Regions from separate parts of the Cryobacterium sp. N19 genome, predicted to be linked through region 2. Evidence: predicted binding sites of a transcription regulator. Region 2 holds the regulator's gene; each other region holds the start of a gene.
The links. Region 2 encodes HrcA, which represses chaperone genes, less so after heat shock. Its sites were predicted from a motif close to TTNGCACTCGNNNNNNNCGAGTGCNAA; they were not measured.
Positions count from the first base shown of each region.

Region 1: groL (chaperonin GroEL) is a predicted target of HrcA. The motif match lies at 3,677-3,703, and genes of this name have one in related genera.
Region 3: groES (co-chaperone GroES) is a predicted target of HrcA. The motif match lies at 3,812-3,838, and genes of this name have one in related genera.

Region 1 is NZ_PJJR01000049.1:321,550-329,245, forward strand. It holds gene CXY78_RS09455 (nitroreductase family protein) at 1-394, opposite strand, end outside; gene msrB (peptide-methionine (R)-S-oxide reductase MsrB) at 399-800, opposite strand; gene CXY78_RS09465 (DUF3263 domain-containing protein) at 1,029-1,346, shown strand; gene CXY78_RS09470 (LytR C-terminal domain-containing protein) at 1,429-1,992, shown strand; gene CXY78_RS09475 (cold-shock protein) at 2,275-2,478, shown strand; gene CXY78_RS09480 (DUF3048 domain-containing protein) at 2,550-3,605, shown strand; gene groL (chaperonin GroEL) at 3,747-5,375, shown strand; gene CXY78_RS09490 (hypothetical protein) at 5,552-5,986, shown strand; gene CXY78_RS09495 (sensor histidine kinase) at 6,018-7,280, shown strand; gene CXY78_RS09500 (response regulator transcription factor) at 7,277-7,696, shown strand, end outside.
Region 2 is NZ_PJJR01000054.1:273,304-280,999, forward strand. It holds gene lepA (translation elongation factor 4) at 1-1,411, shown strand, start outside; gene CXY78_RS19415 (DUF1990 family protein) at 1,417-2,067, shown strand; gene hemW (radical SAM family heme chaperone HemW) at 2,088-3,311, shown strand; gene CXY78_RS19425 (DUF4870 domain-containing protein) at 3,334-3,720, opposite strand; gene CXY78_RS19430 (DUF4870 domain-containing protein) at 3,812-4,294, opposite strand; gene hrcA (heat-inducible transcriptional repressor HrcA) at 4,534-5,553, shown strand; gene dnaJ (molecular chaperone DnaJ) at 5,620-6,726, shown strand; gene CXY78_RS19445 (16S rRNA (uracil(1498)-N(3))-methyltransferase) at 6,728-7,468, shown strand; gene CXY78_RS19450 (HIT domain-containing protein) at 7,488-7,696, shown strand, end outside.
Region 3 is NZ_PJJR01000051.1:58,732-66,427, reverse strand. It holds gene CXY78_RS11980 (ABC transporter substrate-binding protein) at 165-1,463, opposite strand; gene CXY78_RS11975 (ABC transporter substrate-binding protein) at 1,591-2,298, opposite strand; gene rarD (EamA family transporter RarD) at 2,397-3,347, opposite strand; gene groES (co-chaperone GroES) at 3,445-3,741, opposite strand; gene CXY78_RS11960 (class I SAM-dependent methyltransferase) at 3,867-5,072, shown strand; gene CXY78_RS11955 (hypothetical protein) at 5,077-5,478, opposite strand; gene CXY78_RS11950 (DUF4190 domain-containing protein) at 5,572-6,075, opposite strand; gene tsaD (tRNA (adenosine(37)-N6)-threonylcarbamoyltransferase complex transferase subunit TsaD) at 6,160-7,266, opposite strand; gene rimI (ribosomal protein S18-alanine N-acetyltransferase) at 7,266-7,696, opposite strand, start outside.

The DNA of each region.
Region 1 (7,696 bases), on a different contig from region 2:
CCGCGTCATCGAGAAGCAGCGACAGCAGGTGCGCGACCCCCGCCGCAGCAGCATCCTGTTCCCAGTCGGTCACCTTGAAACTGGCCCGACGCGACGCGACGACCGCGATCAACAGGGGCGCCCGCAGCGGCTTAGCCGCCAGCTTGAGCGCATCACTACCCTCACAAGCGCATGCCGCCACAAACGCCGCCCCCAACCGCTCGCGGGCGTCGCCGCGCAGCTCCAACAGCCGCCACGGACGCAGCGCGCCGTGATCGGCCACCCGCGCCGCCGCGGCAACGAGGGGCAGCAGCTCGGCTCGGGTCGGTGCCAAGGCGCTCACTTTTGAGTAGCTGCGCCGATGATTGACGGCCCGAAAGACAACCGAGGTGGCAGCATCTGTTGTCGACAGCACCGCTCTACTCAGCGGGCGTGAAGTTGAGCGAGATCGAGTTCATGCAGTACCGGTCGCCGGTCGGCGTGCCGAATCCGTCGGGAAAAACGTGTCCCAGGTGTGAGCCGCAGTTCGCGCAGCGCACCTCGGTGCGCACGCTGCCCAGGGAACGGTCTTCGAGCAATTCGACCGCTTCGGGCCGTACCGACTCGTAGAAGCTTGGCCAGCCGCAGCCGGAGTCAAACTTGGTGCCGCTCTTGAACAGCTCGGCGTTACACGCACCGCAGGTGTAGGTGCCGGAGCGCTCTTCGTCGAGCAGTTCGCCGGTTCCGGGGCGTTCGGTTCCGGCTTCACGCAAAACCTTGAACTTCTCCGGGCCCAGCTCGGAGCGCCACTCGTCGTTTGACTTCTTGATTGTGTAGTCCATGGTGGATGTCCCTTCGATCTGGCCGTCCGCACCCGGACAACCTCTACCCAGCCTAAACTCGTGCAGCGAAACGCGCATTCCTGGCCGATAGGTTTCGCAGCGTTTGCACGGCGACCGGTCGTTGGACTGGGCCGTTCCGGGCGTGCCGGAGGCAACATCCAGCCGCCCGCAAATAGGATGAGCCCGTCGGATAACCCGTCGAAACTGCCCCGGGGGAGAGATAGATCAATGAGTGAGAGCACACCGGCCCCCGCGCAGCGCACCACTCTGCCCGCCGGCAGCGCCCCGATTTCGACCCAGCTCAGCGAGCGCGACGAAGCCGTGCTCGCCTTTGAACGGCAATGGTGGCGGCACGTCGGCGCCAAAGAAGAGGCCATCCGCGCCACATTCGGCCTCTCGGCCGCCCGGTACTATCAGCTATTGGGGGCACTGGTCGATTCACCGTTGGCGCTGGCCTTCGACCCGATGCTCGTGAACCGACTGCAGCGGATGCGTTCCGCACGATCCGAGGCGCGCGCCAGTCGTTCGCTGCCCACCCACGACTAGTACCTGACCGCTTTCCGCCAGAACCGGGCCGTTACACATCGCTCGATTCCGGCCTGGCTGGCCAACCAAGGATTCAATCACCATGGCGCGAAAATTTGCGAAAGACCGTTTCGACACCCACACGCATGCCCTCGACCGGGTGGGTGCTCACCGTGCTCCCGGTAAGAAGGGCCGCGGCTGGATCGGGTTCTGGTGGGCGCTCGGCGCCACCGTGCTGTTGATCGCGGTTGGCGTGGTCGGAATCTTCGCGATCAACAATCGCCTCGACTTCTCCAATATTCCGGGTCTGTCCTCGGCCAGCTCGACTCCGATCCCCACCGAGACCGTCATTCCAACGGCTGAAGCCACCGTCGACCCGGCGCTGACCGTGAATGTGCTGAACGGCTCCGCGGCGAACGGTGTCGCAGCATCCGTCAGCGACACGCTCACCGCCGCCGGCTGGGTAGTCAGTGGCACCGGCAACGCGAGCACAGACACCGAACCGACCACCGTCATCTACTACGCCGATGCCAGCCTGGAAGGCGCCGCCCGCGGCATCGCAGCCTCACTGCCCGGCTCGACGATCGTCGTTTCGTCCAATTTTGTTGACACAGGTGCCAGCCTGACCGTCGTCGTCGGCAACGACTACGTCATTCCTGCGGGCTGATCTTAACTCGAAACTGCCGACGTACTGGGCGTTACCTGATTCGTCAAGCCCCTTTTCTTCTGCGGCCACTTCAGTATTATCTGGTTTTGGTCAAACATTTTGTTCGGGCAATACCCGCCCGGATCAAGAACGCTCGCCCAAGGTAACTTGCACCAGTAGGTAACTTGCAACAGAAGACTTGCTCTCGGGGATTTGCTGCTCGTTCAGAATGAACGCAGTCTCTGCGGCAGGGCCCGGAACAGCCAATGGGCCGTGCCGTCGAAATTGAGCAAGGAGTAACACATGGCGAACGGAACCGTTAAATGGTTCAACGCTGAAAAGGGTTTCGGCTTCATCACTGTCGATGGGGGTGGGCAGGACGTCTTCGTTCACTACTCCGCCATTGACATGAGCGGGTACAAGGTGCTCGAAGAAGGCCAGCAGGTCGTCTTTGAGGTCGGTGCCGGAGCGAAAGGCCCCCAGGCTGAATCGGTTCGACCGGCCTGACCCACCCCCTAAACGGGGTCTGTCCCCCACCTAACGCCGCCCGCTGCAACGGGCGGCGTTAGTGTTTACCGGTGACCAAGAAAAAGACAGCCCGCACAATTCGACCGCTGAAGACCGCGGGTCTGCTCGCTCTGATCGTTCCAGCATTGCTGCTGAGCGGATGCACCGGCAGTAGCGCGACGCTGACCAAGACGCAGACGGCCGAAGCGTGGACGTCGAACTATGTCGCCCCCGCCGCTACGGAAATCGCCCCGCTCAGCGGCCTGACCGTTGCGGTCGGGTCGTCGGCACGTCCCTCCCTCGCGGCCAAGATCGACAACCACGTGGCCGCTCGCCCGCAGGTCGCGATCGACCGTACCGACCTGGTGTTCGAAGAGCTGGTCGAGGGTGGTATCACCCGATACGTCGCCGTGTGGCAGTCCAGCATTCCCGACCAGGTCGGCCCGGTGCGCTCGATCCGTCCGATGGATCCCGACATCATTGCGCCGTTCGGCGGCCTCGTAGCGTTTTCGGGCGGGCAGCAACGATTCGTCGACGCGATGAACGCGACCGGTCAAATCAGTGCCATCTTCGACTACGACACGACCGGGCTATTTTCTCGTTCCAAGGCTACAGCGGCCCCGCACAACGTTATCCTCGCGGCCTCCGAATTCGTCAACCGAAACGCGACCGTCGCACCGCCCACCCAGCAGTACGGCTATGCGCCCGCGCTCGCCGGGGCATCCGCCGTCGTGGACGGCACCCCGATCTCGGTGATCAACACCCGATTCTCCAACTCCAGTGCCCGCAGCTGGACCTGGAACGCCGAAGCCGCCGCATACCTGCGCGCGCAGGACGGCGCGCCCGATCTGACTCCGGAAGGCGCGCAACTGAAGGCAACGAACGTCGTCGTGGTGCGGGTGAATGTGACCGTCGACCAGAGCATCCCCAAGACCGAGCTGATCGCGTCGGGGGAAGCGTCGATCTCCAGCGGCGGAAAGACCATCGCGGCCACCTGGAGCAAGGACTCCCAGAGCATGCCGATCCGCCTCGTCGATGCCAATGGAGTGACAATTCGGCTGGCACCGGGCAATACCTGGTTTCAGCTCGTACCCAACGGCACCGGCTCGGTCGACCTCGTTCCCTGAGGGTCTGCAGATAGCCCGGCGTCGCCCCCGATGCTCGCTTGCACTCTCGACCCCAGAGTGCCAGAATCGTTTTAGCACTCTCGTCATCTGAGTGCTAACCCCATCATCGTTTGGAACGTCCGGGAGGGACGAGTTACACATATGGCAAAAATCATTGCATTCAATGAAGAGGCCCGTCGTGGGCTTGAGCGCGGCCTGAACATTCTGGCCGACACCGTCAAGGTCACCCTCGGCCCGCGCGGACGCAACGTCGTTCTGGAGAAGAAGTGGGGCGCCCCCACGATCACCAACGACGGCGTGTCAATCGCCAAGGAGATCGAGCTCGACGACCCGTACGAGAAGATCGGTGCGGAGCTCGTCAAAGAGGTCGCCAAGAAGACGGATGACGTAGCCGGCGACGGCACGACCACCGCAACCGTTCTCGCCCAGGCCCTGGTTCGCGAAGGCCTGCGCAACGTCGCTGCCGGCGCCGACCCGATCAGCCTGAAGCGCGGCATCGAGAAGGCTACGGCCGCTGTCATCGCCGAGCTCGTCGCCAGCGCCAAGGAAATCGAAACCAAGGAAGAGATCGCCGCAACCGCGTCCATCTCCGCCGGAGACACCGAGATCGGCGCGATCATCGCCGAGGCCATCGACAAGGTCGGCAAGGAAGGTGTTGTCACCGTCGAGGAGTCGAACACCTTCGGCACCGAGCTCGAGCTCACCGAGGGCATGCGCTTCGACAAGGGCTTCCTGTCGGCGTACTTCGTCACCGACCCCGACCGTCAGGAAGCGGTCTTCGAAGACCCCTACATCCTGATCGTCAACTCCAAGGTCTCCAACATCAAGGACCTGCTCCCCATCGTGGACAAGGTCATCCAGACTGGCAAGCAGCTCCTCATCATTGCGGAAGACGTCGATGGGGAGGCACTGGCCACGCTCGTTGTGAACAAGATCCGTGGCATCTTCAAGTCCGTCGCCGTCAAGGCTCCGGGCTTCGGCGACCGTCGCAAGGCTCAGCTGCAGGACATCGCCATCCTCACCGGTGGACAGGTCATCTCGGAAGAGGTCGGCCTCAAGCTTGAGAACGTCACCCTCGACCTGCTTGGTAGCGCCCGCAAGGTCGTCATCACCAAGGACGAGACCACGATCGTTGAGGGTGCCGGCGACGTCGAAGCCATCGCCGGTCGCGTCTCGCAGATCCGTGCCGAGATCGAGAACACCGACAGCGACTACGACCGCGAGAAGCTCCAGGAGCGCCTCGCCAAGCTTGCTGGCGGCGTTGCTGTCATCAAGGCTGGAGCCGCAACGGAGGTTGAGCTCAAGGAGCGCAAGCACCGCATCGAAGATGCAGTGCGTAACGCCAAGGCTGCCGTCGAAGAGGGTATCGTTGCCGGTGGTGGCGTTGCACTGATTCAGGCCGGCAAGACCGCATTCGAGGGCAAGGCAATCCTTGACCTCGTTGGTGACGAGGCGACCGGCGCGAACATCGTGCGCGTTGCCATCGACGCCCCGCTCAAGCAGATCGCACTCAACGCCGGCATGGAGCCGGGCGTTGTCGCCGACAAGGTGCGCAACCTGCCCGTCGGATGGGGCCTCAACGCCGCCACCGGCGAGTACGTCGACATGATCGCTGCCGGAATCAATGACCCGGTGAAGGTCACCCGCTCCGCGCTGCTGAACGCATCGTCGATCGCCGGACTGTTCCTCACCACCGAGGCCGTCGTCGCCGACAAGCCCGAGAAGAACTCGGCTCCGGCCGGCGACCCCTCGGGTGGCATGGACTTCTAAGTCCCGCCAGCAGTACACGAAAGTGGGCGTCTTCTTCGGGAGGCGCCCATTTTTTGTGCGTTCCGCGTCGAGCCATGAGTTCGGTCCACCCGACAGAGTCATCCTTGCGAGGTAGCACGTAGCGACTCGGAACGGACGACCGCCCGGTAGTGACCCAGCAGGCTGGAGATGTGAAAATGATCCAGCTCCTCCCCGTTCTCGCCGCCGCAGCGCTGACCGCCCTCGCCCTCACCGGGTGTTCGAGCATCATCGAACAGGTCCAGCGCGAGAAGTCGCTCGAATTCGCGTCTGTGCCGATCCTCACCGAGGAATGGGACCAGCCTGCGGACTGGCTGCCCGCCGATGCGACCCAAATCACGATCCGGGAGGAGGCGGCCGGCGGCGGTCCGGCCATCCTGGCGGTGACAACCAACTCGGATCTCGACCCCATGCAGTGTGCGGAGACCGACCGGCAGTCGGCACCGACCTACGCCGAAGACTGGTCACCGGATGACGTGTACGTGGATCGTGTCTTCGCCTGCGCCAACTGGGCCGTAATCAAGATCGCCGACGGCTGGTACGGCTGGACGCCGAACGACCCAGACGAGATGGCTGTGTCCCCCGCGCAATGACCACCGGTCATTCACCGTCTACGGTTGAGTCATGATCCGCAGCCTCTCCCGCCCGCAACTCCTGGTGGATGCCGTGATGGCCGTGATCGCGCTCCTCGCGCGTACAGTGCTCGGCTACGACGGGGTCGTGGCGTTCTGGATGACTGTCGGTATGGCCGGTGCCCTGTTCCTGAGACGGCTCAGTCCGGGTATCGCGCTCGGGCTGGTGTGGTGCACTGTAGCCGTTCAACTCTCCGCGTCGTTGCCTCCCGATATCGCGAACGCGGCCGTTCTTCCCGTGCTGTTTGCCACGGCTGCCTACGGTTCCCGAACCGTCAGGTGGGCCGGTCTCGCATCGGTGCCCATCGGTGCGCTGATCGCGACCGTGTACGTGCTATTCCTTCAGTCCGGCGGCTTCGACGGGCTCACCAGTCTCGTTCTGCAGATACGAACGGGCGAGGCCTTCCAGGCTGGAGCCCCAGGGGTGATCGGTTTCGTCTCTGCCGCGGCGTTGTTCGGGCTGAGCTGGGTTCTCGGGTTGCTCGTGGCTACCTGGCGAACCGCGCGGGACGGCAGGGCTGCTCTCCGTTCGGCGGCGGCTGAGCAGGCCGACGCCCGGCGCGAAGTGGCGGTGGAGCAGGAGCGAACCCGCATCGCCCGCGACATGCACGATGTGGTGGCGCATTCCCTCGCCGTTGTAATCGCTCAGGCCGACGGCGGACGCTACGCGCGTGCCGCCGACCCCGAAGCAGCGGATGAGGCCTTCCGCACCATCGCAAGCACGGCCCGGTCAGCCCTGGCCGACGTGCGAGTACTGCTGGGCCAGTTGCGCGCCAACGATGATGCCGATCCCGGTAGCGACCGGTCAGACCGGTCCGTCGTGGCCGCACCACAGCCTACCCTCGACGATCTCGACCGGCTCATCGACCAGTTGCGCGCTTCGGGCCTCATGATTGAGCGCATCGCTTCCGGGCCGGCTGCTGCGCTCGGACCGGGGCAACAGCTCGTGATTTACCGAATCGTGCAGGAATCACTGACCAACGTGCTTCGTCACGGCGACTCCGCAATAGGCGTCCGCATCGGCTTCAGCTGGGAGGCACATGCCGTCATCCTCACCGTGGACAGCGGGCTGCGGGGGTCACGGCCGGTCGGTGCCGCGCCGCACGGGCACGGCCTCGACGGCATGCGCGAGCGCGCGGTTCTGGCCGGAGGCTCCTTCGAGGCCGGCGAGGTGGGCGATCGTTTCGTCGTGTGCTTGACACTGCCGACGCTGACAGCGTCGCTTCCGCACACCAGAGGGGCGATGCCCGCATGACCACTCCGATTCGCGTTGCCCTCGTCGACGACCAGGCACTGTTCCGTGCCGGACTCCGACTGCTGATCTCGTCGCAGGTTGACCTCGAGTGCGTGGGCGAAGCTGCAAACGGGGCCGACGGCATCCGCCTGGTCGAGTCGGCCAGCCCCGACGTGGTGCTCATGGACATACGCATGCCGGTCATGGACGGCATCGAAGCAACCTCTCACATCGTGAACGCGTCGAGAGCGGCCGGTGGGGGTGGCCCCCGCATCATCGTGCTAACCACCTTCGACCTCGACGAAGCCGCAGCGCGCGCGATTCGTGGGGGCGCGAGCGGTTTCGTGCTGAAAGACGCCGATCCGGAGTTTCTGCTCGCCGCAATCCGCACCGTGCACGCGGGCTCGTCTGTCATCGCCGCCGCGCAGATCATCGAG
Region 2 (7,696 bases):
CGATCTGCCGGCCGCCGACCCCGAGAAGTACGCCCGCGAACTCGCGAGCCTCATCGGCGGGCGCCCGGAAGACGTGTTGCGCGTCTCCGGTAAGACCGGCGCCGGCGTCGAGGAACTGCTCGACCTCGCCACCACCATGATTCCGGCGCCGAAAGGCAACCCGGATGCCGCCGCCCGCGCCATGATCTTCGACTCGGTCTACGACAGCTACCGCGGCGTCGTCACCTACGTGCGCATGATTGACGGGCACCTGAAGGCCCACGAAAAAATTCAGATGATGTCGACCAAGGCGACCCACGAGATCCTCGAGATCGGCGTCATCTCGCCGGAACCGGTGGAGAGCAAGGGCCTGCGCGTCGGCGAGGTCGGCTACCTGATCACCGGCGTGAAAGACGTGCGCCAGTCCAAGGTCGGCGACACCATCACGACCGCCGTGCGCCCCGCCACCGACGCCCTGCCCGGCTACGACGAACCTCAGCCCATGGTGTTCTCCGGCCTGTACCCGATCGACGGCAGTGACTACCCGGCGTTGCGCGAGGCCCTCGACAAGCTCAAGCTGTCTGACGCCAGTCTCGGGTACGAGCCGGAGACATCCGTTGCGCTCGGTTTCGGTTTTCGCTGCGGGTTTCTCGGACTGCTGCACCTGGAAATCATCACCGAGCGTCTCGAACGCGAATTCAACATCGACCTCATCACGACCGCGCCGAGCGTGCCCTACGAGGTCACCACCGACGACAAGCGCACCATCACGGTGACCAACCCGAGCGAATACCCCACCGGCAAGATCGCCAAGGTGCTCGAACCCATGGTGAAGGCGGCCATTCTCGCGCCGAAAGACTACGTCGGCGTCATCATGGAACTGTGTCAGAGTCGCCGCGGCACCCTGCTCGGCATGGAATACCTCGGCGAAGACCGGGTCGAGATTCGCTATTCGATGCCGCTCGGTGAGATCGTGTTCGACTTCTTCGACATGCTCAAGGGCCGCACCGCCGGCTACGCCTCGCTCGACTATGAGCCCTCCGGCGAGCAGGAAGCCGACCTGGTGAAGGTCGATATTCTGCTGCAGGGCGAGCAGGTCGACGCCTTCAGTGCCATCGTGCACCGCGACAAGGCCTACGCCTACGGAGCGCTCATGACCGGGCGCCTGCGCAAGCTTATTCCGCGCCAGCAGTTCGAGGTGCCCATCCAGGCCGCGATCGGTGCCCACATCATCGCCCGTGAAAGCATCTCGGCGATGCGCAAGGACGTGCTCGCCAAGTGCTACGGCGGTGACATCTCGCGCAAGCGCAAGCTGCTCGAGAAGCAGAAAGAGGGCAAGAAGCGCATGAAAATGGTCGGCCGGGTTGAAGTTCCCCAGGAAGCCTTCATCGCCGCTCTGAGCGGCGATATCGAGACCAAAGACAAGAAGTAGAGCGGATGCGCAGAACCACCTTCACCGACGCCGCCGTCAGCTACGCTGCCATCGGCGGCACGCTCGCGCCCGACCTGATGAGCTATCCGCCGAGAGGCTACCGCCCGATGGAGCAGAGCGTGAAGCTCGGCAGCTCCCAGGATCGGTTCGAGGCCGCCACCAAGTTGCTGATGACCTGGGGAATCCAGCGGGGCAGCGGCATGGAGGTGACCGACCTCGAAAACGGCACCGGCGTGCAGTACACGCCGGTGACCTTTGGGCCCGACGGCGCCCCGGCGGTCGGCCAGCAGCATCCGGTCAACGAAGCGACCTTTGCCGATGACGGCACCCCGTACATCGCCAACGGCATGACGGCGACGCTGAAAATGAAGGTGTGGCTGTTCCGCGTCACCGCGCCGGTCCGCGTCGTCTACGTGATCGACGAGGCGGCCCGCATCGGGTTCGCCTACGGCACCATGGCCGGTCACCCGGAAAGCGGCGAGGAATCCTTCATCGTCGAGCACCGGGAAGACGACTCGGTCTGGCTGACCATTCGCTCGTTCTCGCGGGCCAGCACCTGGTATTACCGGCTGGCCTGGCCGGTGCTGCGCTTTCAGCAGGCCAAATTCACCCGGCTCTACCTGCGGGCGTTGCACCCCGTTGGCGCCATCAAATAGAACGTACTGGAGCACCACCCATGGCCGGACCCCACCCCGTCGGCGATCCCGCACCCGACGATGGCCTCCTTCCAGCGTCGGCGGCCGTTGACGCCTTCGTGCGCGATTTCGGCGTGTACCTGCACGTGCCGTTCTGCCGAGTGCGCTGCGGCTACTGCGACTTCAACACCTACACCGCGACCGAACTGCGCGGCGTCAAGCAGAGCGACTACGCCAGCCAGGCCGTGCTCGAGGTCGAAGCGGCCGGGCGCATCCTGACCGCATCGGGCGTTCCCAAACGCTCCGTCGCCACCGTGTTCTTCGGCGGAGGTACGCCAACGCTGCTGCCGGTGACCGACCTCGCGAAGATGCTCAGTGCAGTGCGCGACCAGTGGGGCCTGGCCGCCGGGGCCGAAGTCACCACCGAGGCCAACCCCGACTCGGTCGACGCCGCCTACCTCGGTGCCCTCGCCGATGCCGGATTCACCAGGGTGTCCTTCGGCATGCAGTCGGCTGTGCCGCACGTGCTCGCGACACTCGAGCGCACCCACGATCCTGAGAGGGTTCCGCTCGTGGTCGAGTGGGCCCGGGCCGCCGGGCTCGATGTGAGCCTTGACCTCATCTACGGCACGCCGGGGGAGTCGCTGGCCGACTGGCGCGCCAGCCTCGAGCAGGCGCTCAGCCTGCACCCAGACCACCTGAGCGCGTATTCGCTCATCGTCGAAGACGGCACCAAGCTGGCTCGGCAGATTCGCAGCGGCGAGATCGCGCCGACCGACGACGACCAGCAGGCCGACTTCTACGAACTGGCCGACGAGCTTCTCGCCGCCGCCGGGTACGACTGGTACGAGGTCAGCAACTGGGCCACGAGCGACGCGCACCGCTCCCGCCACAACCTCGCCTACTGGACCGGCCAGGACTGGTGGGGCGTCGGCCCCGGCGCACACAGCCACGTCGGCGGGGTGCGCTGGTGGAACGTGAAGCATCCGGCCGCCTATTCCGAACGGATGCTCGGCGGCCTGTCCCCGGCCGCCGGCCGCGAGACGCTCGACGCGCCCACCCGCGAGCTCGAACGCATCCTGCTGCAGAGCCGCATCCGCACCGGAATTCCGGTGGCGTCGCTGTCTGCTGCGGGCCGGATCGAGGTGGCCAGCCTTATCGCCGACGAACTCATCAACGCGAAAGCGGCCCTCGCCGGGACCATCGAACTGACCCTGCGCGGACGGCTGCTGGCCGACGCCGTGGTGCGGCGGCTGAGCGACTAGAGCTGAGCGACTAAAGCGGGGCTTAGCTGACGAACTTGATCGTGAGTGGGTAGGTGTAACCCTGTCCACGGTTCGCGGCCAGCGCCGCCAGAATCATGAACACGACAGCCACGATCGCGAGCGGTATGTAAAGAATGCCGCCGATGCCGATCGTGACAATCGTGATCGGAACGAGTACCGCCACGTAAATCAAGAGGGAGATCTGAAAGTTCAGGGCGGTCGCGGTGTGCGCGCGGATGAACGGTCCGCGATCTCGCAGCATGAGGTAGCCGATGAGGGCCGGCACGAAACCCAGGGCTGCCGCGCTGAAGATAATCCCACCGACGTGGATCAGCGTCGCCCACAACTTCTCGTCCGCGGGGCTCATCGGGGTGGCGGGGGTGGACTGGTACGGATTCTGCTCAGACATGAGGGCCTCTCGCTGTACGGCCGGTCACTGGCACGGCGGTGCCAGTGACCTCCAGACTAATCGCCCCGCCGCCGGTCGGAGCCAGGAGGCGCTACTTGATTAGGCGCAGCGCGAACGGGTACCGGTAGTTCTTTCCGTCCTTGGCCTGTACAAATCCCATGATCGAGAAGATGACCCCGGCCAGCCAGACGATCCAGCCCAGGCCCGCGAGCAGCCCACCAATGCCGAACGTGACCAGGGCGAGGAACGTCGACACCACGGTGATCGCGACATAGGCGATCAGCAGGGTGATCTGAAAGTTCAGTGCCTCCTTCGCCTCGGTGTTGGTGAAGCGCCCTCGGTCCTTGAAGACCAGCCAAATGATCAGGGACGGAAGAAAACTCAGGATGCCGCCGAGGTGTGCCAGCGAAGCCCACTGGCGATCGTCGGCCTCCGAGAGCGGGGCCGCCACGACCGGCGTGGAATAGGGACTTGCACCGGGCTGGCTGTTCGGCGGTTGGCCATATTGCGGCTGGCCGACGTTGGGCTCACGGTAGTTGGAATCACCGGGAGGTTGTGCCTGTGGATCGCTCATGATCGTGCCTTTCGCTCAAAGAGGTGGGAGCGTATACCGGTAATTAAACGCTCACTTCGGGGTACTGGCAATGGGTGTACTCAGCCGGAACCCGGCCGGTCGCGATAGGATTAGCAGTCAGTGGATGCGAGTGCCAACGGCGTGCCGGCAAACCTGCGTTCCAGGGTGCCCAGGGCGCGCGAGGCGAGCGGCATACGCTGGGCCGAAGCTCTACCTCAAGAATCAGGAAGGCGGGTGCAATGGTTTCCGACCGTGGCCTCGATGTTCTGCGCGTGATCGTGCAGGACTACGTTGCCTCCCGTGAACCCGTCGGCTCCAAATCCATCGTGGACCGGCACTCCTTCGGCGTCTCCGCCGCCACCATTCGCAACGATATGGCCCTGCTCGAAGAAGAAGAGCTCATCGCGGCACCGCACACTTCCTCCGGTCGTATACCCACCGACAAGGGGTACCGCGTTTTCGTCGACCACCTCGCTGATCTGCGTCCACTCACCCCGGCACAGCGTCAGGCCATCGAAACGTTCCTCGGCCACTCCGCCGACCTCGACGAGGTGCTCGTGCGCAGTGTGCGGCTGCTCTCGCAGCTGACCCACCAGGTTGCGCTCGTGCAATACCCCTCTCTGTCGCGCGCCAAGGTTCGCCACATCGAGTTCGTACCGCTGACCGAAACCCGCATCCTGTCGGTACTGATCACCGATTCCGGTGGCGTCGAACAGCGCGTGATCGATCTGCCGCGCGCGCTCGACGAGCAGACACTCGGCGAGGTGCGTGCCCGTCTCAATGTTGCCGTGGTCGGGCTCGGCATGGCCGAGGCATCCGCTGCCCTCGCCGCCAGCGTCTGGCCGGGGTCACCAGCGTTGCAGCCGATCGTCGACCTCATCACGAGCACCCTCGCCGACCAAGTCGGTTCCAACCGGCAGGACAAGCTCGTCATGGCCGGTGCGGCCAACCTCGTTCGCACCGAAGAGGACTTCTCGGGCAGCATCTACCCGGTGCTCGAGGCCATCGAAGAGCAGGTGGTGCTGTTGCGCCTGTTCGGCGAGATGGAGACCGACCAGCACGGCGTGTCGGTGAGTATCGGCCGCGAGAACGCGGCCTTCGGGCTACCGGAGGCGAGCGTGCTGACCAGCGGCTATACGGCCAACGGCAACCTGGCCCGTCTGGGCGTGCTCGGGCCGACTCGCATGGACTATTCCAACAACATGGCGGCGGTGCGCGCCGTCGCCCGTTACCTGTCTCGCCTGCTCGGCGAGACCTAGAGCTCGGGCCGCCCGGCGGCCTCTTCATCATTTCGAACAACCATCACAACTCAAGGAGAGCCACCTTTGGCTGACCACTACGAAGCGCTGGGCGTTGACCGCGACGCGACCACCGATCAAATCAAGAAGGCGTACCGTCGCCTGGCCCGCGAACTGCACCCCGACGTGAACCCCGGCGCCGAGGCGTCGGAACGGTTCAAGAGCATCACGCACGCCTACGACGTGCTGAGTGACGCGAAACAGCGCCAGAAGTACGACCAGGGCGGCGGCCAGAACGGCGGCTTCGACGGGCAGAACTTCGGCAACTTCGGTGACATCTTTGAGACCTTCTTCGGTGGGGGAGGCGGCAGCAGCCGCGGCCCGCGCTCCCGCCGCGAACGCGGCCAGGATGCCCTCATTCGGGTCGAGCTCGACCTCGACGAGGTCATCTTCGGCACGCACCGCGACCTCGAGGTCGACACCGCGATCGTCTGCGACACCTGCAAGGGCTCGTGCTGCGCGCCCGGCACGTCACCGATCACCTGTGATATCTGCCACGGCACCGGGAGCATCCAGCGCGCAGTGCGCTCCCTGCTCGGTAACGTCATGACGTCGAGCCCGTGCGGATCCTGCCGCGGCTACGGCACCATCATCGCCACGCCGTGCATGACCTGTTCCGGCCAGGGCCGCGTGCGCGCCCGCCGCACGGTTCCGGTCGACATCCCGGCCGGCGTTGACACCGGCCTGCGCCTGCAGATGCCCGGGAGCGGTGAGGCCGGCCCGGCGGCCGGCCCGAACGGCGACCTCTACCTCGAGATGAAGGTGCGCCACCACGACGTGTTCAGCCGTGATGGCGACGACCTGATGTGCTCGCTCGACGTGCCAATGACCAGTGCCATTCTCGGCACGAGCGTCACAGTGAAGGCCCTCGACGGTGACATCGAGGTGGAGATTCGCCCCGGTTCGCAAAGCTCAGAGGTGCTCACTATCAAGGACCGCGGCATCACCAAGCTGCGCGGCAGCGGTCGTGGCGACCTCAAGATCGGCATCCACGTACTCACGCCGACCAAGCTCGACCACAAGGAACGCGACCTGATCGAACAGTTCGCCGCCCGGTATTCAGCCCCCGCACCCACCCTGAGCCAGTACCAGCAGGGTTTGTTCGCCAAGCTGCGCGACCGGTTCCTCGGCTAACGTGGCACATTTCTACCTGCAGGAAACGCTCCGGGCGGCGCAGTGTCGTTCGGGGCAGGTCGTTTCTGTTGACGGCGCCGAAGCACGGCACGCGGTCACGGTCAGCCGGGTTCGTCCAGGAGACCGGCTCCGCCTGGGTAATGGGGCCGGGTTGTTGCTCGAGGGAACGGTGCTGACGGCGGACGCCGCGGTGTTGACCCTGCGCGTCGACGAGGCGAGCGAGACGGCGGCGGCGACGCCGCGCATCCGCTTGGTGCAGGCCCTGGCCAAGGGTGACCGTGACGAACTGGCCATTCAGGCCGCCACCGAACTCGGCGTCGACGGCGTCATTCCCTGGGCCGCCGCGCGCTCCATCACCAAGTGGGAGGGCGCCAAAGTCGCCAAGGGCCACGACCGTTGGAGCACGATCGTGCGCGAGGCCAGCAAACAGTCGATTCGCGCCTGGCTGCCGAGCGTCGCGCCGCTCGCCAGCACCAAACAGCTGGCCCTGCTGGCCGTCACGACACGGATGCTGCTTCTCGACCCGACCGCGACCGGTCGCCTCACCGAGGTCGCCCCGCCCACCGACGACCGCGACATTCTGCTCGTCGTCGGCCCCGAGGGCGGAATTTCCCCGGCCGAACTGCTCCTGCTGGAGCAGGCCGGCGCCACCCAGGTGCGCCTTGGCGACACCGTGCTGCGCACGTCGACCGCCGGACCAGCCGCTCTCGCCATCCTCAACGCGACGCTCGGCCGCTGGTAGCGCCGCTTAAGATAGAGGCATGTCTTCTTCCGGTTCCCAGCCGTCCATTTTCAGCCGCATCATCGCGCGTGAGATTCCGGCGACGATTGTCGCCGAGACCGAGCACATCATCGCGTTCCTCGACATCGCCCCGAAAGCACCGGTGCACGTCGTCGTCACCACCAAAGACCCGCAGTACCAGAACGTGGTCGAGCTCGCCGCCGGAAACTCGGCCCTGCTCGCTGAACT
Region 3 (7,696 bases), on a different contig from region 2:
CGAGCCTCCAGCGGCGTCCGAGATCACCTCGGGCGCCGCTTCTGTATGTATGCCGGCAAACGGATGCCACGGCTCGCGCTTCAGGATCGGCTCACGTGTACGCAGAAGGGCCCCGGCCGAAGCCGGGGCCCTTCAGATCGCTCAGTAGAGCGGGAGCGGTGGAGCTAGTTGATGCGCTTGTACATGTTGTCGGCACCGAACTGGTAAATGCCGATGGTCGCGCCGGTCGGGTCGCCGTTCTCATCGAACGTGATCGGACCAGAGAAGCCGTCATAGTTGACCTGCTTGCCGGCCTTCAGATCCGCAGCAGCGGACTTGAAATCGGTGGCCTTGGTGCCGTCGCCGGTGCCGCCGGAGACCTGACGCAGGTAGCTCGCGATCGAGGTACCCGAAACGTCGTTGCCCGCATAGGCGGCCAAGGCGATCAGGACGACGGCGTCATAAGACTCGGCTGCGTAGCTGTAGTCGGTCAGCGTCGGGTCGACCGTCAGCAGGCGGTCGGTGAAGTCGCCGAGCGATGCCGTGTCGAGGCCTGGCAGCGTGCCCTTGGCGCCCTCGACGAGACCGGGAGCGAAGGTTGTGCTGTAGTCGGAAAGGTTGCCGTCAACGAAGTACAACTGCTTTCCCGGGAAACCGGTGGCCACGAGGTCCGGAACGATGACCTTGGCCTGGTCGAACGTGATCAGAGCGATCGCGTCGGGGGCCGCAGCGGTGACTTCGGCGATCTGCGCGGAGAACGACGGGTCGCCCTCGTTGAACAGTGCGGTTGCGACGACCTTGCCGCCAGACTTGGTGAACGCGTCGCCAACGTACTTGGCGAGTCCGGTCCCGTAGGCGTCGTTGAGCACGATCAGGCCGAGGGTGGCGTTGCCGTCGTCAGCGATCTGGGTGCCGAGTACTTCACCCTGGAGCACGTCGGAGGGTGCGGTACGCCAATACAGACCCTGGTCGGCATAGGTCGTGAACGCGTCAGAGGTGTTGGCCGGGGAAAACTGCACAACGCCAGCACCGGTGATCTGGTCGATCACGGTCTTGGAGACGCCAGATGAGGCCGCTCCGACGATGGCTGTCACGTTCTGCGAGAGCAGGTCGGTGACCGAAGTTGTCGCGGTGTCGGTCGTCGTGTCGCCAGAGTCGCGATAAATCGCTTCAACCTTGATACCGAGACCGGCCGCGTTGACGTCCTGCACGGCGAGCTTCACTCCGGCTTCTTCGGGCGGGCCGAGGAAGGCCAGTCCACCACTCTGCGGAAGAATAGTGCCGATCTTCAGGGACAGGTCGCGCGCTCCGGAAGCGACCGGCTTGAAGTCGGATGCCGCTGTGGTTGTGGCCGCGTCGGTGGGTGTGGTCGCAGCGCCATTGCTGCAGCCGGTGAGCAAAAGGGCGCTCACGCCGATGAGGGCGACACCGGTAACGAGGGTACGAACTGAGCGGGAAGCCGAGGCCTTCGCGAAAACGCTCATGTTGCTCCTTGATTTATAAAGAGGGGTAAGACTGGTCAGCCGGTTGACTGCCGTGGTGTCAGAGTAGGCAATCAAGGGCCCAGAAACATACCCCCTGATGAGAGAACTTTGTAATGCGACCAAATCGTTACGAACGACGGCCGGTAATCCCCTGATAATCAATGTTCTGTTTCTCCGTCATGGCGAAGACGCACTCTGCCCAGGAAGCGCACACGGCGCTTCCTGAAATCACCTGGGGCCAGCCAGCCTCGAGCGAGGAACCGCCGTCGTCGCCGGTGATGACGGCGGCCAGGGCGGCCGTCATCACTCCGTCGTAGGCCTCTGCACCGCCAGCGGTGGCCGTCAGCGTCGGATCGGCGGTCTTGAGTCGCGCGGTGAACTCGTCCGTGGCGGCGAGCGGAGTTCCACCATTGGCAAAGTCGATCAGGGGAACGATGGCCGCGCTGCCAATCAGTCCATCAGCATCCGCTGGCAATGCCGTCGTCGCGTCCCACAGCACCAGATCGACGCCGCGCGTCGCGAGGTCGGCGTAGGCGGCGGCGAGGTCGCCGGCCACGTTGCGGTGGATGAGCTGCACGGGCTGGGTGGGCGTTGTCTGGTCGGCGAGAATGTCACGCACGGCGAGTTCGGTGCCGGCTACCTGAGCGGCACCGCTCGCGGCATTATCGCCGGTCATGGGAAACAGCGTGCCGATGAGAAGCGTGCCGTCGCCGGTGGGCGCCGTGCTGGCGACGAGTGTTGGGGTCATGCTCGGCTTGGCGGCCGACGCACCGGTGCAGCCGGTCAGAGCCAGGGCAAGCAGCAAGACGGCGGCGATCATGGGGCGAACGGGCATGTGGATCCTCTGGTGCTGGGCTGAGCTGGTGCTGTTTGGTCTGGGCTGGCGCGTGCTGTTGGTTCAGCGTATCGGCTGGCCGGGCCGGGCCGGGCCAGCTAGGCGGGTTCGAGGGTACTGCGGCGGGGAGTGCGGCCGGAGGCCACCATGTCGACCGTCAAAATGATCAGGGCAACCCAGACCAGCCCGAAACCGAGCCAGCGTTCGAGGGGCATCGCCTCGTTCAGGATGAACACGCCCACCAGAAACTGCAGCACCGGGGCCACGAACTGAATGAGCCCGAGCACGGTCAACGGCAGGCGCCGCGCGGCGGCAGCGAACAGCAGCAGTGGTACCGCGGTGATGATGCCGGCCGCGAGCAGGCCAGCTGTATGCCAGGGCGACACCGTGCCGAAGGTGAGCCCGGAAATGCCGGAGACCACGACCAGTTGGATGACGGCGACCGGTGCGAGCCAGGCGGTCTCCAAGGTGAGGCCGGTGACGGCATCGACGCTCGGGCCCACGCGCTTCTTGATCAGACCGTAGAGTCCGAAGGAGAAAGCGAGGATGAGCGAGATCCACGGCAGTGAGCCGTACCCGACGGCGAGCACGACCACGGCGAGAAAGCTGATGGTGATGGCCACCCACTGCAAGCGGCGCAGGTGTTCCCGCAGCACGAAGACGCCGAGCAGCACGGTGACGATCGGGTTGATGAAGTAGCCGAGGGCCGCTTCGACCACGTGACCGGTGGTCGCGGCAATCACGTAGGTCTGCCAGTTGATGAAGATGAAGACCCCGGCCAGGCCCATGGTCAATACCAGGCGCCGCTGCCTGAGGGCCCGCCCGAGAACCGTCCAGGTGCGGGTCACCGTGATGATCAGTACGCAGAAGACCAGGGAGAACAGCACCCGCCAGGCCACGATCTCAAAGGCACCCGACGGTGCGAGCAGCAGAAAGTAGAGCGGCAGCACACCCCAGAGGGCGTAGGAGAGGCCGCCGAAGATGAGTCCGGAGCGATGCGTGCCGGCGGCGGTACCGGTCGTCGCGACTGGGCTTACGGCATCCGACATGAGGGTCCTTGACTCGGCAGAGGTGAAGAAAGCAGAAAACTCCCGGATAGCGAGGCTATCCGGGAGTTTTCAGTCTAGAACGACCGACTGCTTGGTGTTAGCGTACGACCACGGCGAGCACGTCGCGAGCGGAGAGAACCAGAAGGTCATCGCCACCGAACTTGACCTCGGTTCCGCCGTACTTGGAGTAAATCACCTTGTCGCCGACGGCGATGTCGAGGGGGATGCGGTTGCCGTTGTCGTCAATGCGGCCGGGGCCGACTGCAACAACTTCGCCCTCCTGGGGCTTTTCCTTCGCGGTGTCAGGAATGACCAGACCTGATGCGGTGGTCTGCTCGGCATCGACCTGCTTGATGACGATGCGATCCTCGAGCGGCTTGATGGAGACCGACACGGTTGACCTCTTTCTAAGATTTGGGTTAGCAGACTCACAGCGAGAGTGCCAAGTGAAGTTTAGGGGGGTTCTGGCACTCACGCAACGTGAGTGCCAGATGGGGGTCATTTTGGTAGCGTTGCAGCATGGATCGAACCGAACTCGTTGAGCTGCTTTCCCCCGCGAGTTTGCGGCTGCTGGACTCCCTGCCGCCTTACGACACCCACGGCGACGTGCTGAAGCTCGTGAGCGATCTGCGCAAGGCCGGGCACGCGCCCGGACTCGTGTCGGCCGTGCTCAGCCAATCGCGGCTGCGGGCAAAAGCCGTCCTCAAGTTCGGTGAATTCGCCGAGCGGATGCTCTTCACAGAGGCCGGCCTGGAACAGGCCACCCGGCTGCGTGTCGCCGCCCTGCACGCGGGCCGTTTCAATGGTCTCGGCGCTGCGCTCGGCCGCACGCCGCGGGTCGCCGACCTCGGCTGCGGTATCGGCGGCGACGCCATGGCCCTCGCCGCGCTGGATCTGTCGGTCGTGGCCGTTGATGCCGACGAGGTCACGGCGACCGTAGCAAGCTTCAACCTCGCGCCGTTTCCGAACGCCTCGGCGCTGCAGGCCGATGCCGAGACGGTCGACCTCGAAGATTTCGACGCGGTCTGGCTCGATCCTGCCCGCCGCACGAGCGGGCACAGCAACACGACGCGACTGACCCGCTCCGAGGATTACTCCCCCTCGCTTGACTTCGCCTATCTGCTCGCGACGAAGCTGCCGCTCGGTATGAAGCTCGGGCCCGGCCACGACCGCGACCAGATTCCGGTCGACGCCGAAGCACAGTGGGTGTCGGTGGACGGCCAGCTGGTGGAGATGGGGCTGTGGTTCGGCGCTCTCGCCCGCCCCGGCATCCGTCGGTCAGCCCTGCTCCTGACAGCAGACGGCAGGCACGAACTGACTGCATCGGACGACAGTGCAGACGTCGATGCTAGCAGCCTCGGAAACTACCTCTACGAGCCGGACGGCGCGGTGATTCGGGCACGCCTGATTGGCGATCTGGCCCGCTCGCTGGATGCCCGCATGCTGAGTGAGGGCATCGCCTACCTGACCAACGACACGCTCACGCCGACGCCGTTCGCGAGCGCTTTTCGGGTGCTCGAAACGCTCCCCTTCGATGAGAAGAAGCTGCGGCTGGCGCTGCTGGAACGGCGTATCGGCACCCTCGAGATCAAGAAGCGTGGCGTAGACGTGGATCCGGCGACACTGCGCACCCGGCTGAAGCTCAAGGGGCCTGAAGCCGCAACGTTGATTCTGACCAGGGCGGCCGGGCATCGCGTGGCGCTGCTCGTGGAGCGCGTGCGGTAGCGGATTACAGCAGCGGCAGCACGATCTGGCTGATGTAGACGATCCAGCCGGCCGCCAGCAGAACCCCGACGAGACCGCTCACGAGGCCACTCCGCCAGAGCGTGCGCGCCCGATTCTCGGTGGTGCGCGCGATCAGCGCGAGAGTGATCGCAATGAGAGCGATCGGCAGACCAAACACCCCGACCACGCCGAGTGCGAGACCGAGAAGGCCACAGACGACGGAGGAGACCGCGAGCCGACGGCGGCCGGTGATGCGCTGCACCTCGGCCTCGGTGTAGCTGTACGGCACGAACTCGGTAGGAGCGGTGACCGTCGAGGCCCAGTCCAACTGGCTGCCGGGTGGCCCGGGAGGGCGCGTATATTGCAGCTGCGCCGAAGCCTCGTCGTGCGGATGGGGTGTAGTCATGGCTGTCCTCTGGCCGCGCATACGGTCAGCTTGTGGGGGTGGCCCCTGTCGATCGAAACGTGCCGCGTGGCCCCGAAGGGGCCACCTGCGTGGCTAGTAGTTGTAGCTCGTGCCGGTGGAGGCCGCCGCGAGTAGCAAAATGATCGTGAAAGCGGCGAAGATAGCACCGCCGAGAAGGCCGACGTAGCCGAGGATGGTTCCCCAGAGGGCGAGCCCGTGTCCCTTTTCGCCGGTCTTCTTGATCTGGCTCAGGGCGATGTGGCCGGTGATGATGCCGACCACCGAGATGAGAAGGATCGAGGTGACGAGCGAGATGATCGAGAGAACGTTGTACTTGTCCTGCGGGTTCTGCTGGCCGTAGGGGTTCTGGCCGTAGGCCGGCTGCTGGCCATACGCGGCGGGCTGCCCGTAGGCGGGAGCCTGGCCAGATCCGGAAGCGGCCGGAGCGCCGGGTGCCGGGTAGCTCGGAGCGGCCGGGTAGGCCGGCGGCAGGCTGGAGTCGGCCGGAGTCGAACCCGTCGGGTCGCTGCTCGCCGGGCCGCTGCTGGTCGGTTCGCTGCTGGTCGGATCGACGGGGGGCTGGGTGGGATCAGACATCTGCGGTCTCCTTCGTGCGGAATGTTCGGGGTCGCAGAGCCAGAATATCCCGTGTGCCCGCGCGTGGGCGAATTCTGTGGCAGATCAGACCTGAATCTGGCCGACCGGCAGGGTGGAATCGGCGCCGAATTGCAGCGTTGAGGGCTCATGCCCGGCCGTGATGAGCTGCGCACCGAGGGCTGCGATCATGGCACCGTTGTCGGTGCACAGGGAGAGGGGCGGGATGCGCAGAACGATGCCGGCAGCATCCGTTCTCTGGGTGGCGACCTCGCGCAGACGCTTGTTGGCGATGACACCGCCGCCGAGCAGCAGCCGCGGTACGCCGTAGTCGGCGCAGGCGGCGAGGGCCTTGGTGAGCAGAATATCGACGACCGCCTCCCGAAAACTGGCCGCGACATCGCCGATCGGCACGGGTTCGCCAGCGTCCTGGCGCTGTTCGACGAAGCGAGCGACCGAGGTTTTCAGGCCGGAGAAGGAGAAGTCGTAACGGTGCACGGCCATGTCCTTGGGCTGGCTGAGTCCGCGTGGAAACCGAATGGCCTTCGGGTTGCCGCCGAGCGCGACCCGGTCGATCTGCGGTCCACCGGGGTAGGGCAGGGAGAGTAGGCGCGCCACCTTGTCGAAGGCCTCGCCGGCGGCATCGTCGATGGTCTCGCCGAGCAACTCGACGTCGCTGACCAGGTCGCGCACGAGCAGCAGCGAGGTGTGGCCCCCGGAGACCAGCAGGGCGATCGTCGGGTACTCGAGCGGAGCGGTGTCGCCGGTGTTGGTGTCGCCGGTTTTGGTGTCGCCGTGCCGAAGCTCTCCCTGAAGCAGGTCGGCTCCGACGTGGCCGACCAGGTGGTTGACCGCGTAGATCGGTTTGTCGAGCGCCACGGCAAGCGCCTTGGCGGCCCCGACGCCGACCATGAGCGCGCCGGAGAGTCCGGGCCCACAGGTGACCGCGATGGCGTCCAGATCACTCAAGCGGATGCCCGCCTCGGCAACGGCCGCGTTGATGGCCGGCACGAGCTCGTCAAGGTGCGCCCTGGCCGCGATCTCGGGCACGACACCGCCGTAACGGGCATGTTCGTCCATTGAGCTCGCAATGGTGTTGGAGAGCAAGGTGGTTCCGCGCACGATGCCGATGCCGGTTTCGTCGCAGGACGTTTCAATGCCGAGCACGAGCGGATCAGCGCGGTTTATGGTCATCACGAGGTCTCCACAAGCATAGATTCCAATTCTGGAATATCGAGACGCATGACGATGGCATCTACGTTGTCCGGCTGGTAGTAGCCGCGGCGCACGCCAACCTCGATGAATCCGAGGCGTTCGTACAGGCGCTGGGCACCGGGATTATCGGCCCGCACCTCGAGAAAGATCAGCCGGGCGCCGCGCTTCCGGGCCTCATTGATGAGCGCCTGCATGAGTGTGCGGCCCAGGCCGCGTCCGCGTGCGGATTCGGCGACCGCGATGGTCTGAATGTCGCCCTCGACGGCTCCCCGCGGGGCGAGCAGGCCGGCGTAGCCCTCGACCGCGCTTGGTTCGTCGGGCGGAAACGCCACGAGGTAGAAGCAGGCGGGGTCGCCGAGGTCGCGCGCCATCATGGTCGGCGACCAGGCGTCATGGACGAAAGTGGTCG